DNA from 2 places in the Paenarthrobacter sp. CC6 genome. Region 1 is predicted to be linked to the other one. Evidence: riboswitches for the same ligand, from Rfam matches in the RefSeq annotation. Region 1 holds a riboswitch; the other holds the start of a gene.
What was found. A riboswitch is a leader RNA that binds a small molecule or an ion and turns the genes downstream of it on or off. The one in region 1 is predicted to bind cyclic di-AMP.

Region 1 (7,824 bases):
GGACTGATGTGGCTATGGAATCGGCCGGGGTGATCCTGGCCGGTAGCGACCCGAGGGCTGTGCTGTCCATGGTTGACCTGTCTAGGGCGAGCTATGCCAAGATGTGGCAGAACCTGGTGTGGGCCACCGGATACAACGTCATCGCCGTGCCCTTGGCCGCGGGCGTGCTGGCGTTCGCGGGGATCGTTCTGTCACCCGCCGCGGGTGCGGTCCTGATGTCGGTTTCCACGATCGTGGTTGCCCTCAACGCCCAGTTGCTCCGCCGGGTGAAACTGAACCCCTCGAAGGATCGTTGACCATCTGAGGCCAATCGGTGCCGGCTCAACGCATCCCTTGATGCCGCGCCGGTGTCAGTGTCTGGGACAGCGCAGCGTGCAGGGGCGAGAACGTCATTACAGCGCCAGGGGCGGAGCCGCCAGGCCAACACTGTCGGGCACTGGTGCGGTTAGCCAGCCCAAGTCACTTCATGGGTCTAGGACTGGTCCCGTTGCCTTCTTTGGGAGAAGAAGAATCCGGCACCGGCAATGAGCAGGATCGCCGCGACGATCGCGGCGACCAAAGGGGCATTGCCGTCGTCCGGCCCGATGCTTTCCGGAGCTGCTGGCTGTGATGCGGTGCTTGGCTGCGGTGACGGAGGAGTCGTCATCTGGGTGAGCCTCCGATCGCTGAACACTCCCCTCTGGCTCTCAGCTGGTTCAGCGAGGCTCAGGCTGGCTGAGTCGGGGAGTAGGGGCGCCGTCCGGTGCAAAGCTATGGTGACGATGGTCTCCTGTGCCGTCACCATGCTCTGCGGCGGGTAACCCGCTTGGGCTGGAGACGCTGCCAGGGCGGGAAACAGCGCTGCGGCGGCGAGGGCGAGGGAGAGGCTGACCCGTCGGGTTTTGATAGTCCTGGTGGGGGTGGGCTTGTGCATGTCGGCTCCGGTAGATGGGGATGGAGGGGGCGGGTGGCGGGCTTGACCGGTGGTGTCTATTTCACCGCTTCCGCTAGGAGCTGGCGGAGCTGTTCTTTGGTCTCCAGCGGGATCTTCGTACCGTTGAGGAAGAACGTCGGTGTGCCGGTGACTCCAAGGGCGGTACCGTCTGCGATGTCTTCTTTGACCCGTTCTTTGGTCCTGTCATCGGTCACGGTGTCGTCGTAGGCCGCCAGGTCCAGACCGAGCTCCTGGGCGAACGTGCGGAACACCAGGGCTTGGGACTCTTGCTTGTTGCCCCATTGCGGCTCGGTTTCGAACATCTTCGTATACATCTGCTGGTACTTTCCCTGCTGGGCTGCGGCTTCGACGGCGAGGGCGGCTGCGGCGGAGTTTCGATGCGCAGGCAGAGGGAAGTAGCGGTGGATGAAGGTGACCCGGTCTCCGTATTCCTTCTCCAGTTCCTCAATGATCGGCTGCGCGGTGCGGCAGGCTTCGCATTCAAAGTCCAGGAACTCGACCAGTTGGGCCTTTTCCGTGACCGGTGAGGTGGTGCGGTGGCTGTCCTCTCGGACCAGTTGGGCCTCCGCGGCCGGTCGGTCGGCCGTGGGCGCGGGTTTGCCGAGCGTGAATACGCTGTACCAGATCAGGCCAAGGCCGATGAGGACTGTTAACAAGACCCAGATGAAGATCCGGGTCTTTTTGGCGGTGTCGGGAAGTGAAGGGGGAATACCGGGGCGCGTCTTCGGTGGTTGTTGCTTTCTTGCCATGGGGTGCGCTCGATTCTGCGGTGGCTTCTTTGACTATGAGTGTGCGTTCCGGGCCCTTGAAGAACCGCTCCCGCCGGGCCACGGCGACCTTGGGTGGGAACCGCAGTCACCTGTGGTCGGTAGCCTGAAGGACGCGAGTGATTCAAGGGAAGACGACGGGCTATCGGCCGCTTTCGTCTCCGAAGTGGGTCAGCCAGGATGGTCTTTGTTGTTCTCAACGGTGACCGGGTTGCGCGCAGGCTGATGGCATGTACGAATGTCCGGGGAAAGCACCGGGCTATGGTTCGGCCGCTGCGCCGGCGACGAGGGATTTGAGGATGCTCTGGTCGGCCAGGCCCAGGATCCGTGCCGCTACCCGTCCTTGCTTGTCGATCACGAGCGTTGAGGGAACGGCTTGCGGTGGAATGTACTGGGTCAAGGCCAGCAGGATGCCTCCGTCCTTGTCCTGCATGCTGGGGTAGGTGACGCCGAAGGTCCGTTCGAAGGCGACAGCTGTTGCTTCTTCATCGCGGACGTTGACGCCGTAGAACTGGACCCCCTTGGCTTTGAACTCTTGCGCGGCGGTTTCGAGCCGCGGGGCTTCAAGCCGGCACGGAGCGCAGGCGGCGTACCAGAAGTTCAGGACGATGACCTTGCCCGGCCAGTCGCTGGAGTCAACTGCCGTGCCGTCGTACAGCTTTCCCTTCAGGATCACCGGTTGTTTCCGGTCGGCGGCTGCGTATTCGGTGACAGATCCATCACCTGCGACGTAGTTTTTGTTATCACCGGCCTTGGCCTGCTGTGCCAGGGTGTCGCCGGTTCCGCATCCTGTTAGGGCAAGCGCACCCAGCCCGCCCATAAGCGCCGAGGTGATGAGCCGGCGGCGCGAAAGGGGCGAGTGTGGTGGACCGGCTTCTCCGGTTGCCGGGATCCGGGGCGCGTGCTGGGGCATGGGAATCCTTAGATAACGAAATTGTAACTTTTTGATTTTTTGGTTAGGGTTGGTGCGTACATACCCGTTCGGGGTATGCGTTGACCGCTCCGCCAAACCCCGTCGGCGGTCATGAGTATCCAGTTTCAGGCGGGGGCGGAGGACCCAACAACGGTGCATGCTGCGCCTTGGGGTGAAGCCGGCCCTGCGACGCCCAATCTTGGGGTCAGAAGCGGGGCGGGCCGGACAGTCCACTCGTCCGAATCCGACAGCTAACTTCGCCGGCGCCGAGAGGACCCCCACCTTGCCTTCCCAACCCCAGCACGGCCGTCGCCGCGCCTTCCCCACGTCAGACACGGCCAAGCGCCGCCCTAAATCGGTCTTTCCTCCGACTCCACTACGGGAACGGAGCCCACGTTTTGGTGCGGCCGCCGCCGTCACCGGGCTGATCGCCATGAGCGTCCTGTCAGCCGCCCAAGCGGATCCAGGTCGTGCAGGAGGGGGCCAGAACCTTGCCCCCACAGCGCAGGCCCCGGTCGCTGCCCAGCCGGTGATCAACGCCGAGGCCGGCGCTTCTCTTGCCTTTGACCGGCCCGTGGTCGGGTCGAAGGCGGCCCCGCCGGTCACCGTGGCTCCGCCGGCCGCAGCTGCCGCGTCAGCGGTAAAGACCAAAACAGAAGCGGTGGTCCCTCCTGCTCCGGTTGAGACGACACCCGGCCTGAAGGCTCCCATGGCGTCGATCAACGTCAGCTCGCCCTTTGGGCTCAGGGTGAACCCCTTGACCGGGGCAACTGGGGAATGGCACACCGGGATCGACCTGACCGGGGCCTGCAGCACTCCGGTTTTCGCGGCCGGTTCCGGCACCGTTGTGGAGGCCGGGTGGAGCCAGTACGGTGGCGGAAACAGGATCGTCGTTGACCACGGCAATGGCCTAAAGACCACGTACAACCACCTGGCCAGCATCGGCGTTGCCGTTGGACAGGCCGTGGCGAAGGGAGCCCAGATCGCAGGAGTAGGATCGACGGGCAACTCGACAGGATGCCATCTGCATTTCGAGGTCATGGTGAACGACAAGACGGTGGATCCGGCCACCTTTATCTGAGACGCACGGCGTGTGCCGGGTCCTGTGTGGTGTGCGAGTGATTGCTTAAGCATCAGGCACCCGGCCATGGGGGCCTTGGAGGTGTTCCCGGTTCAGGGCCTCCAGTTCCTCGTCGGTGAGTTCATCGAAGGAGCGGGCTTCGCGGCGGTCGCTGCGGGCGAAACGGACAAACATCAGGATGATCAGTGGCAGGTCCACGATCTCGGCGAGGAACCACAGCAGGTCCCCGGCCAGTTGCTGGTCCCGGAGCGGGTTCGGCAGCCAGGATGGGTGGCCGGTCAGGGCCAGAGTCGCCCCATCCAGGACCTGCGGGCTGATGCGCATCAGCACTCCGGGCACGGCGTCGGCGACCAGTTCAATGAAGACGTAAATGAACTCCACCACGATCAGGGACGTCACGTCTTTGGTTGAGCCGTCCTCAATGATGGGCACGGCCATCAGCATCCCCGCCAAGGGGACGAGGACTGTCAGTGCCGCGTCCCATAACGGGTCCGTTCGCAGCGGGTAAAACAAGGGGGTCAGGAACAGCGTAAACATGGCCAGGCCCAGCAAAGCAGCGACCACCGTGTTGCTCAGCGACCTGATCACCCGGTGGTCCAGGAAGGCCTGAAGCCGTTCCTGCCCCGCTCTCCCCAATACGGACCGTGCCAGCGTCAGGGGCCGGCCGGCTGCGACGAGCAGCGGGACGATGAAGAGGTACGAGGTGACTTTCAAGGTGAAGGCCCAGCGAAGATCGTGGCTGTACACGCCCGTGAACCCGAAGCTGAGCACGGCGAAGCTGCCCAAGCCAAGAAGATAGAACGTCGCCGACCGCCACCACGGCCATGCGACGCCCCGGCGCGAGGCCGCGTGCAGGCCCCGGCCGTAGAGGATGCCTGCTGTTGCCACGATGGCCGCGGCCGGCATGTTCAGTGTCCAGGAGGACAAGACGGCGTCCCAGGGAGGCATTGTCAGCGCTTCTTGGTCTCGGTCCGGCCGGCCAAAAAAGCTCCGGCCAGGAACAGCAGCCCTGCGGTGGGGTATCCGGCGTAGAGGTCCAGGGCAAGGCTGGGGGCCTGCCCTGCCGGTGCCAGGTGCAGGATCCAGTGCCAGATGCCAATCGCCGCCCCTGCGGCCATGATTACCTGTCCGATGCGGACCAGCCGACGGTGCCTGCGGTGGCGGGCCTCGGGATCTTCTTTGTCTTTGGGCTTGTCGTTCTTCATGGGGATGTCCTTCGGTGGTTCGGTGGTCTTAGCCGTTGCTTCCGCCGGTGCACGCGGCGCCGGGTTCAGGGGCTTTCGTGGATTGGGCGTAGGCGCTGACGAACGTGGGGATGCGGGAGTCCTCGGCGTCCTGCACGGCCAGCTGGGCTCCCCAGGCTGTGGCGGTGACCGGTTCGTTCTGGTTGGCGTCCGGGCTGAGCAGGATATAGGGGTTGGCCTTGGCCAGAGCGGTGAGTTGGTTGACTTCGGCCGCGGGCAGGTCTGGTTTGTAGCTCAGCCACACGGCTCCGTGTTCCAGGGAGTGAACGGCCCGTTCTTCACTGACAGGTTGGGTGTAGACACCGCAGTTGGCCCAGACGGCGGCGTGGTCGCCTCCGACGCCTGGTTCCTGGGGATAGGAGACCGGCGTTTGGACGTGGTTGCGGGAGAGCCCGGAGTAGATCTGGACGCCGTCGATGGGTTTCTTTGCGGCCTCGGCCGCGGCGTTCTTTTCCTGGACGGCTCCGGTGACCACCACGGCGACGGCCGTGGTGATGGCAGCCAGCAGGAGGCCGAAGCCTCCGTAGACGAGGATGTTCCATTTGCGTTGTTTGGCCTTTTGCCGTGCCCTGATTTCGGCGAGGACAGCCTCGTGCTCGGCACGGCGTTTGTTGGCGTTGCTCATGAGGTTTCTTCTGTACGTGGGAGGGGACGGGCATCGGTTGGGGTTTGGCCGGTCAGGACGAAGGAGCGTGGCCCGGAGCGGAGGATCAGGAACAGCAGTACCCCTGCAATGAGGAGAAGCCCGGAAACCCAGGTGTTTACCCGCAGGCCAAGGATGGTGTTGGCCGGGTCCGAGCGCATCAGTTCGAAGGCGAACCGGCCGCTGGTGTACAAGACGATGTAGGCGGCGAAGACCGACCCGGCGCCGAGCTGGTATTTACGGTCCAGGAACATCAGCAACGAGGCTGCTGCCAGACACCAGAGCGATTCATACAGGAAAGTGGGCTGGAAGTAGCCCAACACCTCCGGCGTTCCATCAGCGTTGGCCACGGCTTGGCCGGTGACGGGGTTCATGGCATGGATCTGCAGTTTCCATGGCAGGTCCGATGGTGCGCCGTAGAGTTCGTTGTTGAACCAGTTGCCCCACCGGCCCAGTCCTTGGGCGATCAGCAAACCCGGGGCTGCGGCGTCGGCAAAGACTGTCAGGCTGATCCCGGCCCGCCGGGCGCCGATCCCGGCCCCGACCAGGCCCAGGGCGACTGCACCCCAGATTCCCAGGCCGCCCTCCCAGATCCGGAAAGCACCCCAAGGGTCTTTGCCCGGTCCGAAGTACAGCTGGTTATCGGTAATCACGTGGTAGAGCCGGCCTCCGACGATCCCGAAGGGAACCGCCCACATCACGGTGTCTAGGGCCTGGGCGGTGGTGCCGCCACGGGCGCGGAGGCGTCGGGCGGTTAGCCAGACGCCGAAGATGATCCCGGCAAGGATGCATAGGGCGTAGAAGCGGATAGTCAGCGGCCCCAGTTGAAGGGCACTGACCGTAGGCGAGGGGATGAAAAACTCCGTGGGGGGCAGGGTTCGCACGGCGGGGCTCACTTAATGTAGGAGAAGAGGGCCATCATGCCCCGCTCGGCGTGGAAGGCGTTGTGGCAATGGACAAGCCACTGGCCCGGGTTGTCCGCATCGAAGAACACCCTCACGCTCTGTTTCGGGCGGACGATGACGGTGTCTTTGCGGGCCCCATCGGCACCGACTTGGAAGGTGTGTCCGTGCAGGTGCATTGGATGCCACATGTCGGTGTCGTTGACGAAGTCAACCTGGACGCGTTCGCCGGCCTTGATCTCGAAGGCGTGCTCGAACGGTTTGTCCATGGCGAAACTGTTCCCGTTGATCCCCCAGTCGTATTTGTCCATCCCGCCGGTGAGTTTGAGCTCGTGGGTACGATCAGGGGCCTTGACCGAGAGCGTGACGGCGGGGTCTGCTTTGAGTTGGCCGCCGTCCATGACGGTTCCGCCCAGACTGTCCGGCAGGACGGCCGGCAAGGGTTTCTTGCCGGTGCCGGTGCCGATGAATCCGAGGGCTTTGCCGGTTTTGCCTTCGGGCAGGGCCAAGACGGGGGTGAATCCCTCGCCTACGGTGACCAGGGCATCGATGCGTTCGCCCATGCCAAGGACGACGGCGTCGACGTCCTGATGTTGGACCGGGAAGCCGTCGGTGTGGATGAGGGTGAGCTTTCGTCGTGGAATGCCGACCCGGTAGGCGGTGTCTCCGGCTGCGTTGATGATCCGCAGCCGGACAACTTCCCCGGCGGTGGCTGCAAAGACCTCAGCGTCGTCGGGGGCCTTGGCGTTGAACAGGTGGAACGGGTAGCTGACGTCTCCGGCGTCCCCGCCCAGGAAGTCGCTGCGGGAACCCATGAGCATGTGCTTCATTCCCATGCCCATGGCCCCGCCCGAAGGCCCGGGCGAGGAACCCATCGAGCCGTGGTCCATGCCGCCCATGGACATGCCCTGGGACAGTTCGGCCAGCACGTCCTCGGGGGTCCCGGTGATTCCGTCCATCCAGTCATCGAGGATGATCACCCAGTCCTTATCGTAGGTGAGCGGCTCCTCCGGGTCCTCCACGATCAGCGCCCCGTACAGGGCGCGTTCGCGTTGGAGTTCCACGTGGGAGTGGTACCAGTACGTCCCGGGATGGGCGAGTCGGAAGTCGTAGCTGAAAACGGCACCGGCAGCTACCGGATCCTGGGTGATGTGTTGGACTCCGTCCTGGTCGTTGCGCAGGGCCAAGCCGTGCCAGTGGATGGAGGTCTCCTCCGGCAGGCCATTGGCCAGGTCCACGTTCAAGCGGTCCCCGGACCGGGCACGGATGACCGGGCCGGCCAGCATCGCGTTGAAGCCCCAGGTCGTGACAGTTTTACCGGCCACCGTTGCGGTGAGGGA
Region 2 (7,824 bases), on a different contig from region 1:
TGTACGTCGGTTCCTGGTGGGTGGTGGGGTGCGTGTCCTCGAAGCAGCCGCCCTGGTCCACAGCGATGTCCACCAGGACCGAGCCCGGCTTCATGCGGGAGACGAGTTCGTTGGTGACCAGCTTGGGAGCCTTGGCGCCCGGGATCAGGACGGAGCCGATCACGAGATCTGCGTCGATGACTGACTTCTCGATCTCGTAGGCGTTGGAGGCAACGGTCTTCAGGCGGCCCTGGTAGAGGGCGTCCAGTTCGCGCAGCCGGTTGATGTTGATGTCCATGATGGTGACATCAGCACCGAGGCCCAGCGCCATGGCAGCGGCGTTGGTTCCCGCAACGCCGGCGCCGAGGACAACAACCTTGGCCGGGCGGACGCCCGGTACGCCGCCCAGGAGGACACCCTTGCCGCCGGCCGGAGCCATCAGCGAGGAAGCGCCGACCACGACGGACAGGCGGCCCGCGACCTCGGACATGGGGGCAAGCAGCGGAAGCGTGCGGCCTTCCTGCACGGTTTCGTAGGCGATGGCCGTGACGCCGGAGTTGATGAGCTCGGCGGTGAGCTCGGGTTCTGCGGCGAGGTGCAGGTAGGTGAAGAGGATCAGGCCCTTGCGGAAGCGGTGGTACTCCGCGGCGATGGGTTCCTTGACCTTCATGACCATGTCCGCGCGGCCCCACACGTCATCGGCTTCGTTGACGATTTCGGCGCCGGCGATCGAGTATTCCTCGTCGGTGATGCCCGAGCCGAGGCCTGCGCCGCGCTCAACCAGAACGGTGTGTCCGTGGGTGCGGAACTCGTGGACGCCGGCGGCCGTGATGGCTACGCGGAACTCGTTGTTCTTGATTTCTTTGGGGACGCCGATGATCATTTGCTGGCTCCATCGTTAGCGGCCTGTTCGGCCGAATATTTGCTGCGGGCTGTGATTCCAGAATAAATCCGGCTGTGAGGCAGGCGACATGGATTCCCGATCGGCCCGGGAGCAAAACCCCGGAAATTCAAGGAACTCCTGCCGTCAAGCTCGACATTTGTCGAGCACCAAGGCGTCAGGTGTCGCCTGCTGTTGGTACGCTTTCCGGATGCAGCAAGACGTGGAACAGATCGTTGAACGCGTAGCACTGAAGCTCGGCCGCGGACTGTCCTTGGAGGACCTCGACGGCGTTCTTCTCGCCTACAGTTCCAACCAATCCCACGCAGACCGCGTCCGGGTGAATTTCCTGCTCAGCAAGCGCGTCCCCAGCGACGTCAGCGCCTGGCAGCTCTCGCACGGTATCTCCACCGCCGTGCGCCCCGTGGTGGTGCCCGCCAACGACGAACTCGGGATGCTCGGCCGCGTCTGTGTCCCCTTGTTGGTCCGCGGTTTCCGTGTGGGGTACTTGTGGGTGCAACAGGACCTTGAGGAGCAAAGCGCGACGGCGATCCTCGCCCAGTTGCCCGGCGTTCGGGACGAACTGGACCTGTTGGCGGGCTTGCTCCTGGACTCGAACACGGCCGAGTCCGAGTTCCGGCGCAGGCGTGAGCAGGAGTTCCTCTCGGCCTGTGGCGGCGAATCGAACGCCGTGGCGGCCGTTGCGGGGTGGAAGGAGATCCAAGGCCGCGGCCCGTGGCAACTGGTGACGATCCTTGACGCCGAAGGTGCCCGGTCCGACGTCGATCCCATCGCGGCAACCCTCACGCACCGCTCAGCCGCGCTGCAGTCCACTATCGGCGTGAACGCGGCTTTGTTCAGCGCGGGCACGGAAACCCACTCGGTGGTCCTGTTCCGGGAATCCGGAGGACGGGCAGACCACGCGCAGGTCCTGGTCCATTACCAGCTTGAGCTCGCCAAGCGTGCCGGCCGGACCGTGGACCGCGTCATCCTGGGGATCAGCGAACCCTTCCAGGTGATCAGGCAGCTCGCGGGGGCGTACCGGCAGTCCAAGGTTGCTGCGCAGGCGGCGGCCGTGGATGCGCAGCTCGGGGAACTGGTGGACAGCCGTTCCGTGGGCGTGTACCAGCTCTTTGACCGCCTGCTGGCACCGGGCGGCTGGGACGATACCGGCTCGGTGCATTTCCGGACGCTTGAGGACCAGGACAAAAACGGCGAGCTCCTGCCGGTCCTGGAGCTTCTCTACGACAACGACAGTGCCGTGCAGGATGTCGCGGCGAAACTTCACCTCCACAGGAGCAGCATCTACAACAGGCTCGGACGCATCCGCCAGCTCATCGGTGCTGATCCCTTGAACGGTGCCATCCGGCTTGAATTGCATGCTGCCTTGAAGGCGCGGCGCTGGGCCGGCAGGCCGCGGATCTGAGCCGGACCGCGGATCTAAGCACCGGCAAGACTCAGCGTAAGAAACAGATAAGGCAGGTACCCGCGCGGGTACCTGCCTTGTCTGATGCCAATGCGCTTGCCTGGCCGTTCACGGGGGAACGCGTCAGGAGCGCCTCAGCCGCTGGCAACTCCAGCGGCCCAAACGGTGCCGGAACGTTGCCGTGCGGCTGCTGCTGCAGTACCGCCCGTGCCAGCCGGCGTGCACGTTGGTGCGGGGCAACCGCGTGCTCACTGCAGTGCCTTCTGTGCGGCGTCAAGGAGCGATTCCAAGGTGGACGCCTGCGGCTGAGGCGACGTGCCTGCGGTGGGCTTGCCGGTGGGCCGGGGCTTTGCCGTTTGCGTTCCCGTCGGTGTTGGCGTCGGGGTCGGCGTGGGAGTGGTGGTCGGCGTCGGCGTCGTGGTGGGCGTCGGTGTTGCCGGCGGCGTCGTGATCGTGTCCGAGGGCACGTCGCCGGGCGCCGGCGCAGGTTGGGTCGGAGCCGGAGTGCCGGCTACGGGGGACGGCGCTGCGACTGCCGGGGCGGACGCAGAAGGGACCCAGACGGGGTCTGCCAGTGAGACGTGCGGTGAAGGAACCGACGACGGCGAAACCGCCGCAGGTGCCTCCGGTACCGTGGCCGGTTGGCCTGCTTCGGATGACGATTGACCCGACGACGACGGGGAGGACGCTGTGGTGTAGGAAGCCCGGGGCGCAGGGGCTGCCGAGCCCGGTTGGCGGTCCTCGCCACTCTGGCCGCCGCTGGCTTCCTGGGCCGGACTTTCCTGACCGAAGAACGGAAGCTCCAGTGCCTGCCCGACGGTTCCCGCAGTCAGTACCAGGCCCAGTGCTCCGGCAACCACTGCCATGCGCTGGCTCATGTGCTTCACCGACGCGGCTTTCCGCAGAACAGCTTGGGGTTCGCGGCCAAATGAGGAGGTGGTGCCGAGGGTTGATGCCGTCACCGGCGGAGGTGTCTTGCGGGATGCCGCCGGGGCCGGGGCAGCCGCTTCGGCTCCGGCTTCCCCGCGGGTGGCTGCCTTGCGTGCGGCAACCACGGGAATGGCTGACGTGGGAGGCCCTGGTGTGGTGGATGCCGGAGCTGCGGCCCGCGCGGCTTCGACTACCGGAATCGCTGCGGTTGCCGGCTCCGGGCCTGCGGTTGCCGGCTCCGGAAGCGCAGGGGCTGCCTTCGGCTCGGCAGGGGCGATCACAGCCCTTGCCGCACGCTCACGCTCAGCGGCCCGGGCCGCAGCCCGCGTGGTGGGCGCAGCCGTAGCGGGTGATGCCGGAGTGGGTGCCGTTACGGTGGGGATCGCCGTCGTGGCTGGTTCCGGGGATCCGCTGGGTTGGGCCCGACGGCGTCCGGTTGGCTTGGTGCGCTCGCGCTCGAGTTGCGCGCGGCGTGGGTTATCCATGGTTGGGGACATGGTTGTGCCTCTCAACGCCTGCGAGGTTAGCTGTCGGGTTCGGACGAGGCCGTCCGGCCGCGCGTGGCGGCTTCACCCCAAGGGCTTGCGGAGAAAACAAGCCCGGGAAACTGTGGGTCCCCCGTCTCTGCCGCGGGTCTGGCGGATCCTGGATTGCGGCAGAGCCCGGCGTCAATCCAGAAGCGGCCCAGCGGAGATCGGGTCGCCCTACGACCGTACAGGAGGCGGAAAGTAAAGTCACATTAATGTAACGGGCGGTAGTTCTGCCCCCGCGGGAGGGTGCTACCGCTTAGGCTTCGGGGCCGGTGCGGGGGCGGGGATTTCGTGTTCGATTTTCCGGACCTGGTGGGCTTGATGTGTGGCAGGGCGGAAGACTTCGTCTGCGATCCCCAGCATGCCGCCTGCTGCGGCCCGCCGGACGCCGCGCTTGTTCTCCCGCGCAATCCAGTACCAAAGCGCGCCCATGAGCGCGGGAACTCCGAGCACTGCTGCCAACACGGCCAAGATGTCCATCCGCCAACACTAGCCTTGGGCACGTACTGGCCGGTAGACATGAGCTATGGACCTACCAGTGATGCCGCCCGTTTCGCCCATGCTCGCCAAGTCCGTCCCGAACATCCCCGACGTTGGGCATTACGAGCCCAAATGGGACGGATTCCGGACCATCGTCTTCAAGGACGGGGACGACATCGTCCTGGGCAGCCGCAACGAGAAGCCCATGACCCGCTACTTCCCGGAGCTGGTGGAAGCGCTGAAGAAGAACCTTCCGGACAAGTGCGTTGTGGACGGCGAGATCATCCTGATCCAGGGCAACAGGCTTGAGTTCGAGGTGCTGCAGCAGCGAATCCATCCCGCGGACAGCCGGGTTCGGATGCTTGCGGAGAAGACGCCGGCGTCCCTGGTGGCGTTCGACCTGCTTGCCCTCGGCGACGAGGATCTGACCGGCCGGCCCTTCGCCGAGCGGCGCGCGGCCTTGGAGAAAGCCCTCGCCGACGCCCGGCCTCCTGTGTACGTAACGCCTGCGGTGACGGACCTGGGGCGCGCCAAGGAATGGTTCGTGCAGCTTGAGGGAGCAGGCCTCGACGGCGTGCTGTCGAAACCGCTCGACGGCACCTACCAGCCGAACAAGCGGGTGATGTTCAAGACGAAGCATGAGCGGACAGCCGATTGCGTGGTGGCCGGGTTCCGTTGGCACAAGACCGCGAAAGTTGTGGGGTCGATGCTCCTGGGGCTCTACGACGACTCCGGCCGGCTTCATCACGTCGGCGTCGTGGCGTCATTCCCCATGGCAAAGCGGGAGGCGTTGGTGGCGGAGCTTGAGCCCTATCAAGTGGAGCTCGGCGACCATCCGTGGGGCGAGTGGGCCAAGCAGGACGATTCGCCCGGGGGGTCACGGATGCCCGGGGCGCAGAGCAGGTGGAGCGCCGGAAAGGACTTCTCCTTTGTGCCGCTGCGCCCCGAACTGGTGATCGAGGTGGCCTACGACTACATGGAGGGTGACCGGTTCCGCCACACGACGCAGTTCCGTCGGTGGCGGCCGGACCGGACTCCTGAAAGTTGCACGTACTCGCAGCTGGAAGAGCCTGCGGAGTACGACCTTGGGGAGATCCTGAGCCTGCCGTAGTGGCCCGGCGGGGAACTACTCCTCGTGCCCCTGGTCGCTGCTCATGCTGCCTTCGGCGGGCGGGGTTTCTCCCGGGGGCACGCCGCCGCCTGGCTCGAGGCCTGTGACGTTTCCATCCAGGGGGTCGGGATTGGCCGAGGAAGCGGGGTCGTCGTCCTCGTCCTGGCGCATGTCGGGATCTTCGTGGATGCTGTCCGCGTCGGCGGTAGTGTCGATGGGTCCACTGGCGCCGCTCACGCCGAAGGTCCGGGGATCGTCTTCCGGGTCATAGCTGGTCATGGTGAGCCCTTTCGTAAGTAAGCTTACTAATTAGCTTGCTCCGCCAGCCTATCCGGGACGGGCCGCGCCAACAAGGCCGTCCGTAGAGGTGCCCGTGCCGGTGCGGCTCCCTGCGCCTCGGCGTCCTGCTTGCTCAGCGGTGCCGGGTGGTGGCGTTGACGAAGCTGCGGATGGCGTCCGCCACGGCTTTGGGGCGCATGTGCTGGGCAACGTGGCCGACGCCGGGAATTTCCACCAGACGCCCTTGGGCCACCGCCCGCGAAAGCCTCAAGGACCAATCCGGTCCGGCAACATGGTCGCGGCTTCCCCGGAGAACCAGGACCGGGACATCGATGCCGGACAGCCGATCCAGGGTCGGGTACTTCATCATCACGGGCAGTTCGGTGACGTACCAGCGCGGTCCGCACCGGAAGTAGTCCCCCATGACGATCCAGTTGGACGAAGGACTCTCGCGGAGGATGCCATCCAGTGTCAGGGCAATCGACTGCTGCATCACGTTCTTGTGCCGCGAATCGACAACCGGCCCCATGAGCACAAGCTGCCGTGCACTTTCCGGCCGGTGCAGTGCAGCCTCAATGGCGAACTGCACCCCCATGGAGTGGCCTACCAAAATGTAGGAGTCGATGCCGCGGGATGCCAGGGCCCCGGCAATGAAGGCACCGTAGTCCTCGACCTGGAGTTGCCTGCCGGGTCGGGGAGTGCCGGCGAAGCCCGGCAGGTCGAAGGAGTACGTGGGCGCATGCGCCGCCAGCACGGCGTGCAGTCGTGCCAGGTACCGGTGGGAAACCCCGATGCCGTGGATCAGGATGTAGGCAGGCTTCTCTGCCGACCCGGCCCCGGCCCCGGCCGCGGACCCGGGTTCGGGAGACCCCTCGGTCCAGAAGATGCGTCCGGTGAGGCCATGGGCCTCTATGTCGGAGGACAGTAGCGCGCTCATGCAGGACAAATGACGGAAAAGTACCTTGAAGCCATACAGCTATTGAACAGCATGCTGTCGGTTTCGGAGGGCTCGCCGGTGCGAGCTAGTCCCGCGCAGCGTCGTCCGATTCATTGGAGTCGGCCGGCCGCGCATCAGCTGCCTTCGCAGCGTCAGCCGCCTCCCGGCGTCGTGCGATTTTCGATTCGGTCCACATGGTGACCGCCACGAACACCGTGCACGCGAACATGAAGGTGGCCACAAAGTTCAATCCCATGGCTGAGCCCAAGGGTATGGCAAGGGCAAGCGCAGCCAAACCGGCCACGATATGCCACCCTTTGAAATTGCCCACCGATCAAGCGTAACCCCGGGCTTTACAGGTCCCCGCCTGTTGGCTGGGATCGTTGCTTGATCCTTATCACTCGGACGCTTTCAGTCGCTTTCCGCAGCCTCCGCAGCGGCGGTTTCGTCCTGCTTCCGCTTCTGGGTTTCCAGCCACGCAATGATCGCCGCCTGCCGGATCCGACGATGCGTTCCCCGGTATTCCACCGGAATCTCGCCACGGTCGGTCATGTTCCGCAGATAGGTGTGCGAGATCCCGGCAAGCTCCGCAGCCTGCGAAGTCGTCAGCATTTCCTCCACGCTGCTGACGGTCACCGTTTCGCCCCGCCCGAGCCTCGCAAGGAGGTCGACGACGGCGTCCCGCGCCTGATCGGGCAGGCGGTGGACCGTGCCGTCCACGAACACGGTGATGTCGTCGCTGTCGTTGAGGGAGCGCGCCAGGTTCCGGGCGTCGTCGGCGGGGAGGCCCGCTGTGACGCGGGGAGCTATCAATGCCATGGCAGAAGCCTAGCCTGCGGCGTGGAGGAAGAACTTACTCCGCGTCCAGATCCGTTTCCAGCAGCTTCACCAGTGCGTCCAGCGCGGCATCGGCACCGTCCCCCTCGGCCCGAAGCACCACCACGTCACCCTTCGCAGCGCCGAGGGTCATAAGCGAGAGGATGCTGGCCGCGTCCATCGCTTCGTCCTCGGGCTGGCCCTGCATGGCGATGGTGACATCTACCGGCTGCTCGCCGGCTGCCTCAGCGAACAGGGCAGCGGGCCGGGCGTGCAGTCCGGAGCGGCTGGCTACGGTTGCTGTGCGTTCTGGCATGGTTTCTCCTTGCGTTGGTGCGGGAAGGGTTAGAGGCCGAGCTCTTCGAGCACGGGGAGCTTGGCGCGGACCCAGTCGCGTGCCTCGGTGGCGCTGGGGGCGGACAGAGCCAGGCGTGCAAGTTCCTGCGCCTGCTCCAG

Region 2: linked by a shared signal. The riboswitch ahead of PV760_RS20985 (hypothetical protein) and the one ahead of PV760_RS13745 (M23 family metallopeptidase) in region 1 are both predicted to bind cyclic di-AMP.

The regions. Positions count from the first base shown of each region.
Region 1 is NZ_JARDAN010000011.1:137,520-145,343, forward strand. It holds gene PV760_RS13725 (copper-translocating P-type ATPase) at 1-296, shown strand, start outside; gene PV760_RS13730 (hypothetical protein) at 473-913, opposite strand; gene PV760_RS13735 (DsbA family protein) at 970-1,683, opposite strand; gene PV760_RS13740 (TlpA family protein disulfide reductase) at 1,961-2,614, opposite strand; cyclic di-AMP (ydaO/yuaA leader) riboswitch at 2,695-2,892, shown strand; gene PV760_RS13745 (M23 family metallopeptidase) at 2,898-3,695, shown strand; gene PV760_RS13750 (cytochrome c oxidase assembly protein) at 3,741-4,643, opposite strand; gene PV760_RS13755 (hypothetical protein) at 4,646-4,900, opposite strand; gene PV760_RS13760 (thioredoxin-like domain-containing protein) at 4,929-5,564, opposite strand; gene lgt (prolipoprotein diacylglyceryl transferase) at 5,561-6,466, opposite strand; gene PV760_RS13770 (multicopper oxidase family protein) at 6,475-7,824, opposite strand, start outside.
Region 2 is NZ_JARDAN010000034.1:21,107-28,930, reverse strand. It holds gene ald (alanine dehydrogenase) at 1-862, opposite strand, end outside; gene PV760_RS20990 (PucR family transcriptional regulator) at 1,071-2,285, shown strand; gene PV760_RS20985 (hypothetical protein) at 2,534-3,700, opposite strand; cyclic di-AMP (ydaO/yuaA leader) riboswitch at 3,716-3,866, opposite strand; gene PV760_RS20980 (hypothetical protein) at 3,995-4,225, opposite strand; gene PV760_RS20975 (ATP-dependent DNA ligase) at 4,272-5,336, shown strand; gene PV760_RS20970 (DUF6480 family protein) at 5,352-5,615, opposite strand; gene PV760_RS20965 (alpha/beta fold hydrolase) at 5,749-6,552, opposite strand; gene PV760_RS20960 (hypothetical protein) at 6,638-6,883, opposite strand; gene PV760_RS20955 (helix-turn-helix domain-containing protein) at 6,964-7,371, opposite strand; gene PV760_RS20950 (HPr family phosphocarrier protein) at 7,406-7,684, opposite strand; gene ptsP (phosphoenolpyruvate--protein phosphotransferase) at 7,714-7,824, opposite strand, start outside.